DNA from 3 places in the Shewanella sp. Choline-02u-19 genome. Region 3 is predicted to be linked to each of the others. Evidence: riboswitches for the same ligand, from Rfam matches in the RefSeq annotation. Region 3 holds a riboswitch; each other region holds the start of a gene.
What was found. A riboswitch is a leader RNA that binds a small molecule or an ion and turns the genes downstream of it on or off. The one in region 3 is predicted to bind thiamine pyrophosphate.
Positions count from the first base shown of each region.

Region 1: it holds a riboswitch for thiamine pyrophosphate, as region 3 does, so the genes downstream of both, thiC (phosphomethylpyrimidine synthase ThiC) here and CXF83_RS14325 (TonB-dependent receptor) in region 3, are expected to answer to the same signal.
Region 2: it holds a riboswitch for thiamine pyrophosphate, as region 3 does, so the genes downstream of both, thiD (bifunctional hydroxymethylpyrimidine kinase/phosphomethylpyrimidine kinase) here and CXF83_RS14325 (TonB-dependent receptor) in region 3, are expected to answer to the same signal.

Region 1 is NZ_PJBE01000013.1:1,152,390-1,155,669, forward strand. Features, by position in the region: gene CXF83_RS11750 (hypothetical protein) at 1-706, shown strand, start outside; TPP riboswitch at 875-973, shown strand; gene thiC (phosphomethylpyrimidine synthase ThiC) at 1,123-3,147, shown strand; gene thiE (thiamine phosphate synthase) at 3,150-3,280, shown strand, end outside.
Region 2 is NZ_PJBE01000013.1:1,092,528-1,095,807, reverse strand. Features, by position in the region: gene CXF83_RS11520 (ABC transporter permease) at 1-213, opposite strand, end outside; gene CXF83_RS11515 (ABC transporter ATP-binding protein) at 206-973, opposite strand; gene thiD (bifunctional hydroxymethylpyrimidine kinase/phosphomethylpyrimidine kinase) at 973-1,830, opposite strand; TPP riboswitch at 1,930-2,026, opposite strand; tRNA gene CXF83_RS11505 (tRNA-Asp) at 2,536-2,612, opposite strand; tRNA gene CXF83_RS11500 (tRNA-Asp) at 2,695-2,771, opposite strand; tRNA gene CXF83_RS11495 (tRNA-Asp) at 2,857-2,933, opposite strand; gene CXF83_RS11490 (TIGR03503 family protein) at 3,066-3,280, opposite strand, start outside.
Region 3 is NZ_PJBE01000013.1:1,748,292-1,751,571, reverse strand. Features, by position in the region: gene CXF83_RS14340 (PaaI family thioesterase) at 1-220, shown strand, start outside; gene CXF83_RS14335 (PaaI family thioesterase) at 213-683, shown strand; gene CXF83_RS14330 (YcfL family protein) at 733-1,122, shown strand; TPP riboswitch at 1,244-1,375, shown strand; gene CXF83_RS14325 (TonB-dependent receptor) at 1,427-3,280, shown strand, end outside.

The DNA of each region.
Region 1 (3,280 bases), 600 kb from region 3:
TATTATTAATCAGCTTTGGGTGAGACAAACGCTAAAGGTTACAACTGTTGCCTCAATCAAAATCCAATCATACCTGTATGTCGAAGCTAAACCGGTAAAAGATGAGGTGATGGATAGCATCGACAGCTCAACAAGTAAGGTGAGATCGCCACGTCATTCGCCAACAGATAGCGACAACCCCAGCGAGGCTGACGAACTTGTCGAGACATCGCCAGTACATGAACCCGCGATGGAGGCTGACAACACCATTGAAGCCATACTGCCGACAACGGATTTATCGGAAAAAACGGACATAAGAATCAATAAGAGCCTGCCGACGTACGTTCCTCGCCGTAGTGCAATGGCTATTGCTCAATCCTATCTTCAACGAAAAAATGATGCCGCACTAGACGCACTGATTGTCGATAAAGCCAATAAATATAGCGGGCCGCACTCTTTGAGTAAGATGGATGGTGACATGGTAGAGTTAGTTTTTCCTGAGGTAGATGAGTACAGCAAAATACCCACGACAGATCATCGACTCGATCCTAACCGTATCGTACGTCACGGTGATACCTGCTTTCGAATAGTGCAGGTGCCGACCCAAATTAACCCTTACGCAGAAAATATCGGTTACCCCTTTAACTGCGGTGGTGATAAAGTTAAAAAAGCGATTAATGACGCTATCTCAGCACGATTAGAAAAGAGAATGATTAGTCGAAAATAGTCGTTTTTGAGGTGATAATTTTTCATGATAAATAGTGGTTTAATATGCAGTATTAAATTATTCGTATTATTATCAATAAGCTATGGGTCAATAAAAATATTTACCATAACAGGGGTTTGTGAATGATTTGTACTTGTTTCTTAGTCACTGTTAGGCTTATACTGCCGGCTCATCTTGTCGGAGTGCCATATGGCTGAGACCGTTTATTCGGGATCCGTTGAACCTGATCAGGCTAGAACCTGCGTAGGTAACAAGCGAAATAACTGCATAGTATCGGCTGTATTAATGCTGCTAGCAGTCACATTTCGGTGGTTAAGTGCATCTGGAATTAGCGTTATGACGCGGTTTCATTTTCAACTTTCAATTACTCATTTCTCCTGACAAGCAACTTCATTTTTATAATAGTGAGTTTGCTAATGTCTAAACGCCGCGAAACCCGAGCTCAAGCTCAACAGTTCATCGATAACCTAAAACCGTTACAACACCCAAATTCCGAGAAGATCTATCTTCAAGGTAGCCGCGTTGATCTTAACGTCGGTATGCGCCAAATTCATCAAGCTGACACTTTGCTCAGTGGTGATGAGAAAAATCCTGTATTTGAAGCTAACCCACCGCTGAAAGTATACGACTGTGCTGGGGCTTACTCAGATCCTGATGCCAATATTGATGTGCACAAAGGCTTAGATAAATTACGTCATAACTGGATCGTTGAACGAAATGATACCGAACAGTTACCCGCTGTCAGCTCTGGTTTTACCCAGCAACGCTTGGCCGATGATGGTTTAGACCATTTACGTTTTGAGTCGTTAGTGCCTCCTCGCCGTGCAAAGTCAGGTCAGCGCGTAACGCAAATGCACTATGCCCGCCAAGGGATTATCACCCCTGAAATGGAATATATCGCTATTCGCGAAAATATGGCAATGGCAGAGGTGACCGACCCTATGTTAACTCAAAAAAATAAGGGCGAAAGCTTTGGCGCCGTTATCGATGAGCCAATCACTGCTGAGTTTGTTCGCAGTGAAATTGCTCGTGGTCGAGCCATTATCCCGTTAAATATCAATCATCCTGAAGCTGAACCGATGATTATTGGACGTAACTTTTTAGTGAAAGTGAACGCCAATATTGGTAATTCAGCAGTGACTTCTTCTATCGAAGAAGAGGTTGAAAAGCTGGTGTGGTCTACCCGCTGGGGGGCTGATACGGTAATGGACTTGTCTACCGGTCGTTATATCCACGAAACCCGAGAGTGGATTATCCGCAACTCTCCTGTCCCCATTGGAACCGTGCCTATCTATCAAGCACTCGAAAAAGTGAATGGTGTTGCTGAAGATCTTAACTGGGAAACATTCCGCGACACCTTGATAGAGCAAGCTGAGCAAGGCGTTGACTACTTTACTATCCATGCGGGTGTATTGCTGCGTTACGTACCCATGACCGCAAAACGCCTCACGGGCATCGTATCGCGCGGGGGGTCTATTCTGGCTAAATGGTGTTTGTCGCACCATAAAGAAAACTTCCTCTATGAACATTTCAGAGATATTTGTGAGATCTGTGCAGCTTATGATGTCTCACTGTCATTAGGGGATGGTATGCGTCCGGGCTCGATTGCAGATGCCAATGATGAAGCTCAATTTGCAGAGCTCGAGACCTTAGGCGAGCTGGTTAAAATTGCCTGGCAATACGATGTTCAGACCATCATTGAAGGGCCTGGCCATATTCCAATGAACCTCATTAAAGAGAATATGGATAAGCAATTAGATATTTGTGATGAGGCGCCTTTTTATACTTTAGGCCCGCAAACGACCGACATAGCTCCTGGTTATGATCACTTTACCTCTGGGATAGGCGCGGCGATGATTGCCTGGTATGGCTGTGCAATGTTGTGCTATGTGACGCCAAAAGAGCATCTGGGCTTACCTAATAAAGACGATGTTAAACAGGGGCTTATTACTTATAAAATTGCGGCTCATGCTGGCGATGTTGCTAAAGGTCACCCAAGTGCACAAATTCGAGACAACGCACTTTCAAAAGCACGTTTTGAGTTCCGATGGGAAGATCAATATAACTTAGGCTTGGATCCTGAAACGGCTCGCGCTTATCACGATGAGTCACTGCCGCAAGAGTCAGCCAAAGTGGCTCACTTTTGCTCTATGTGTGGTCCAAAGTTCTGTTCAATGAAAATAAGCCAAGAGGTTCGCGACTACGCCGCAGCGCAAGAGAAGCTGGCGTTAGAAGTTGAAGCAAAGGGGGTCGAAGTTAAGTCACCCGCAGAGTATCAAGCCTATAGCGGTCAAACTGAAACATCAGCGCTTTCGGATAGTGATATTAGCAGTGGCATGGCGCAGATGTCAGCTGAGTTTAAGGCCAAGGGCGCTGAGTTATATCACGAAGCTGGTGCTAGCACTGAAAGTGCAACGAAAGAGGTCGCTGTAGAGGAATAGTCATGGCGAAGGTTAATTCTAGCCGACGGCCTGTTAGCAATCGTCCATTAGTGTGGACGATTGCGGGTTCCGATAGCGGAGGCGGTGCAGGGGTTCAGGCCGATTTGGCCAGCATGCTTGATCTTGAAACACA
Region 2 (3,280 bases), 660 kb from region 3:
CGGACTCGGCAAAATGAAACTGGGCAATGCGAAAATCATAATAACAAACTGCCATATCGCCAGTATTACAGCAGCACTGACGATGATTCTTCCTATCGATTTAGCGCTTTTCGGTAACGCTTTTGGCTCTGCCCTCTCCGTTTGTAACACAATCGTTTGAGATGCAATGTGGTTGTCGGAGTGCTCATGATTGATTGAAATTGGCTTAGACATAGTCAACCTCCAACGTATCAATGATCTGTTGCTGAAGAATCGCTAACTCCGCATCAAATTTTCGTGGAATGCTTGAGTTTGGCACCGGTAAAAGCACCGCTGAGGCTGGTTGACCTTGCATGATATAAATCGCATCACTTAATCTAAGTGCTTCTTGCGGATCATGCGTGATGAGTAATACTGTTTTACCCGCCAAGACTTGGACTGCAAGCGCTTGCAGTCGATGGCGAGTAACCGCATCTAACGCAGAAAAGGGCTCATCCATTAATACCATCGGCTTGTCTTGCATTAACGTTCTTGCTAACGCCACACGCTGACGCATTCCTCCAGACAGTTGCACGGGCATACTCTGTTCATGCCCTTTTAATCCAACACGCTCTAGCAATTCAATCGCGCGGGCTTGATTGGCATTAAATTGAGTGTTCACCGAAAATTTGCGAGCAAAACAGACGTTATCAAGTACGTTTAACCACGGCATCAATAGATCTTGTTGCGCCATGTAAGCAATGTTGCCTTCTAAGCATTCTCCCCCATCAATGTGAATGTCACCCGACCACATCACTTTATCTGTCAATAAACCTGCCATATAACGCAAAATTGAAGTTTTACCACAACCACTTTTACCCAATATCGCCGTCCACTTTCCTGCAGCGATGGACATGTTTAAACCCGACATAATGGCCGCTGCGCTGTCTTTGTATTGCAAAGTGCCATTTGAGATAACTGCACCGAGGCTGTTATTACATGGCTCTAGCTTCATTACGACTGCCCTTGAGTGTTTAAGACAAAAAAGTGATTCACGGGCCCATGTCCTTGTCCAATATTCAACTCATCAGCATGGGCAATCGCTTGAGTAATGTAGTATTTGCCCCGTTTTACCGCCGCTGATAATTCATGCCCTTGAGCTAAGTAAGAGGCGATTGCAGAAGATAAGGTGCAACCTGTTCCGTGTGTATTGCGAGTTTTAATCCGCTCCGTTGATAAACGCTCAACATTGTCGGCAAGGATCAGTAAATCAGTGCTGTTGTCATCGGTTTCTAGGTGGCCACCCTTTAGCAAAACAGATTTAGCGCCTAATTGACGAAGTTCGTCGATCATAGCAATCATTTCATCTTCGTTTTTGGGGACTGAGCAGCCAATTAGCGCAGCGGCTTCTGGCAAATTAGGGGTAATGACATCAGCCAGAGGGAGCAGTTCCGATTTAAGGCTATCAATGGCAGAGGAGTGGAGAAGAAGATCACCGCTGGTTGCGACCATGACGGGATCAACTACGAGATATTTAGGGGTGTACTGTTTAATTTTTTTAGCGACAGAATGAATGATATTTGAATCACTTAACATGCCAATTTTTACAGCAATCACATTCAGATCCGAAAATACGGCATCAAGTTGTTGCTCGACAAACTCTGCATTGATCGGGTAAATACCCGTAACCGCTTGTGTATTTTGTGCCGTTAATGCCGTAATAACAGAGCATGCATAACCGCCAGTCGCTGAAATGGCTTTAATGTCGGCTTGAATACCGGCACCACCGCCGCTGTCTGAACCGGCAATGGTCAATACAATAGGAGTCGTAACGAATGGAGTTAAAGATGCTGTGGTGACTAATGAAGACATATTTATTTCCCTAACTAACAGTCAGGAAAAAACAGTCGTGTGAGAATAAATGCGCCAAAAGGTGCTATCACAGCAAAAGAAACGGATCAGGAAGAACGCCTCAAATGACCATTAGTTCCCTACGTCAGTATTAACTGAATCAGGTTCAACGGGTTCATTTTATGATCTCAGCCTATTGGCTCCCCGACTAATCACCACACACTATCATTAATCGATTTGTAAAGAGCATGCTTTTTGATGAGAATGCTAACTGAGTTAACTAATTATCATCTTATGCATTCGATTTGGATACTAATTAAACAATATTTCTGCGCAGTTAAGAAAGCTTTGACGCTTCGTCAACTTGCCATGCCAAATAAGACATTCCCACCCTTGGCGGCCAGATTTAGGAGGTACGAGTCCACGGATAGACGAAGGTAGAATAATGCAGGAGCAATTACCGAGGATGCCAGAGCCGAGAATAACGATTAGCTTCAATCACCCCATCTTACCTATAGGGTTTTAATTCCCGCTGAATGCTCAAACTTTTAATGCAACGGGTATTACATAAGAAAATATCGGATTAGTTAAACTGAATATATTATGAATCAGTAACGGCTCTTACCAGCATTGGGGAATGTGAGTTAGTGCGAATGCCTGATGGGTGTCCGAAGCGGCTATAAACGAAAAAAGCCTCATCTTTCGATGAGGCTTTCGTCTTTATGCTGGCGGAGTGGACGAGACTCGAACTCGCGACCCCCGGCGTGACAGGCCGGTATTCTAACCAACTGAACTACCACTCCTAACTCTTATAAAAACTAACTAAATTAGCCTTTATACTATTTATTATGTCACTGATAAATAGTTTGAAACTTGACACTAAATTGGCGGAGTGGACGAGACTCGAACTCGCGACCCCCGGCGTGACAGGCCGGTATTCTAACCAACTGAACTACCACTCCTAAACTCTTATAAAAACTAACTAAAGATTAGCTTTTATTCTATTCATTATGTCACTAACAAATAGCTTTAAATTTAGCACTTGATTGGCGGAGCGGACGAGACTCGAACTCGCGACCCCCGGCGTGACAGGCCGGTATTCTAACCAACTGAACTACCGCTCCACATCAAGTGCGATGAATAATACGTAGACTGCCAAACTCAGTCAATCATTTTTTGCGTCAACCATGACTAACCAGCTAAAAAATGACCAATCCCGATATTCAACGCTTTGCAACGGCTGTCGCGGTGGTTAATTATCCAGCTTTTGGATCATCGAAATCTTCAGGCATCGATAAATCAATCTCGTCCAACGCTAATGTCATTTTCTGTTGCTGACTTTCTTTATCCATTCTCGCCTGCGTCGCAGCGAGTGCTTTCTTTAAGTTACTGCGTTTACGAACAAACAACAAAACCAATATGCCTAAAATAAACAACACCGTATTCACGGTTATCAGCCAAAACACCGCTT
Region 3 (3,280 bases):
AGTTGATTACATGAAACCTGCTGAACCGTTTAAGCCAGTCTATGGTTTTGCAGAGTGTTATAAATTGTCATCTAGCGTCGCTTTTACTCGTGCTATTGCTTACCAAGATTCAATCGATGATCCCATTGCTAATGCGGTAGGCTCGTTTATGCGAATTAGTCCAGAAATGGTTGGCGAAGAGTTTAGACAAGCACTGATGGGAGAGCCGCGTCATGACTAACCCGAGTCATTCAGAATCTGATGCGACAAAGTTAGATTTCAAAAGTATCGTACGAAAAGCAACGGAACTAAATGATTTTGGTCACTTGCTTGAACATGTGCCTTACGCCCAGTTTATTGGAATGGGTGTTGAGCGTTTTGGCGATGAACTGGTTTTTAAGCTGCCAGCAAAAGATGATAATATCGGTAACCCAGTACTACCTGCACTGCATGGTGGTGTTATCGCAGGTTTTATGGAAATGTCAGCCATTGTGCAGCTAATGGTCTTTATGCAGACCACTAAAGTACCAAAAGTAGTTGATTTCTCAATTGATTATCTCAGAGCTGGCTACCATAAAGGTAGCTTTGCTGAATGTAAGATCACTCGCCAAGGTCGACGAGTCGCTAACGTGAGCATTACTTGTTGGCAGACTAATCGTAAACACTTGATTGCGACGGCAAGAGCCCATTTTTTAATAGATTAACTTAGCTATCCTTGTATTAACACTGAATGATTTTATTCTAGGGAACAAAATGAAAAAATTGATTTTAGGCTTATTTACAGCGTTGATTGTCGCGGCTTGTGCACCACACACAGCAGGCTTAATGGTGGGTTCTAAAGGTGAAGTGCGTGTTGATAACAACAGCTTTGGTAAAGAAGTCACCGTACGAAGTGTAATGGCGCGCCCTGAAGGTGGTTTTTTACAAGGCACGGGCACGATTATTAGTCAGGTCTCTACTGACTTGCGCTTGCAGTATAAATTCACTTGGTTTGATACCAGTGGCATGACGATTGATGATGAAGGCGTAAGCTGGAAGTCAGTAAAATTGCATGGCAAGCAGCAGCTACAAGTATCAGCGGTTGCGCCTAATGTTAACGCAACTCGCTTTGAGCTATATGTAAGAAAAGCCTTTTCAAATTAATATGTAGATGATTAGAAATTATATTTGTTATGAAAACGTCAGCAAAGCTGACGTTTTTTTATGCATAAAGATTGTAAACGTTAAGAAGACTGTCATCAGTTTGTGAAATTCATGTATAATCGGCCGCGCCAAGGGGTGTTAAAGTCTATAAACCATAAGTTGGATATTGTGGATTTTAACTGAGATGTTGAAAAACGAACCCTTAGAACCTGATCCGGCTAATACCGGCGTAGGAATGGGCCACAATTCATTTCCCGAACGCTTCTTTATGTTGCCGGATCTCAAAATTTTAATTTGAGGTCCTATGTTAAATCTAAAAACTTATTCTCCTATAGCGGTTGCCGTCATGGCTGCGCTAGTTTCATCACCTACGTTTGCCAATACTGACTCAGAAACACCTGTTGATGAGATGGAAGTCATGGTTGTGACATCTGATTTTCGGGGCACATCGCTAGAAAAAATGCCATCAAGCGTCACCGTTATTGATCAGCAGCAAATTGAGGATGAAGGTGCACAGCACTTTGAAGATATCTTAAACTCAATTGCTAATTTCAACTGGTCCGGTGGTAGCTCAAGACCCAAATACTTCCAAATTCGTGGTGTCGGTGAGCAAGAAGAGTATCAAGGCGCACCTAACTCCTCTGTTGGCTTTATCGTTGATGATATCGATTTGTCCGGTTTAGGCATGGCTTCAAGCATGTACGACTTACAACAAGTTGAAGTATTACGCGGTCCTCAAGGTACACGTTATGGCGCTAATGCGTTAGCAGGTCTTATCTACCTTAAAAGTAATGATCCTACCGACGTATTTGAAAATGGTGCAGAGATCTCGCTAGGCGATGATAATTTACAGACCTTTAGTGGTTTTAGCTCGGGTCCATTAACCGATTCTGGAAACTTGCTTTACCGTGTGTCGCTGCAACAGCATCAGCAAGATGGTTATCGAGATAATCTTTATCTTGGTGAGAGCGATACTAATAACCGTGATGAATTCACTGGTCGCGCAAAATTACGTTGGTACGCGACTGAAGAACTAGAAATTGACCTGACTTACTTACATGCAAATTACGATAATGGATATGATGCTTGGACATTAGATAATAACGGTTTTGATACGTTAACGGATGCACCTGGCGTTGATAAGCAACGTACTAACGGCACCGTTTTAAAGTTTATTTACACTGGTGCTGAAAATGTTGAACTGACTTCATTAACCTCTCTGGCACAGTCAAAAACTCACCATAACTATGACGGTGACTGGGCTAACCCTGATTATTGGGACAGTCGAGATTGCGATGGTAGCCCTTGTGAATATGAGTATAACTGGGATAAGAAAGGCGACAGGCAGACCATCACGCAAGAGTTTAGGTTAGCTTCAACTGAATCAGGCCGTATATTCGCGGGCAGTACTGACTGGCTCGTCGGTGTATACGCAATGGATCTACAAGAAGACAATGAGACTATGGATACTTATAGTCAGTTAAGTGCGGAATACGAGGCGCAAAACTATGCGTTATTTGGTCAATTAGATTCAGACCTAGGTTCGGGCTATGCTTTGTCGGTAGGACTGCGGACAGAGCGTCGAGATAGTGAATACAGTGATTCAGATGGCGACGAATTTAAGCCAAGCGAAACCATGTGGGGCGGGCATATTGCGTTAAGCAAAGCACTCGGTGAAAACCACGAGTCATATATCCGCGTGGCGAGAGGCTATAAAGCGGGTGGCTTTAATATGTCACTGCCGAGTGAACTCGCCGATAAAAAAGAGTACGACACTGAAATTCTTTATAACTACGAAGTGGGTTTGAAGTCGGTTTGGTTTGATGGTCAAGCAAGCACTAATCTGTCGGTATTCTTTATGGATAGACAAGATCAACAAGTCGCGGCATCGCAACAATCGACAGTACCTGGCGAAGAGGGGAATTTTATTCTCTTTACCGAAAATGCAGGCAGTTCTCATAACTATGGTGCTGAGCTTGACGGCAACTGGTATGCAACCGATAACCTAAAGCTTTACACCAGTTTAGGTTGGTTAGAAACCGCTTATGGTGATTACGAGTACGAAGATAAATATGGCACCGTAGTCGATCTTTCTGGCCGTGAGCTAGCGCATTCCCCTAACTTTACCTTTAGTGTTGGCGCGACTTATCGCAACGAT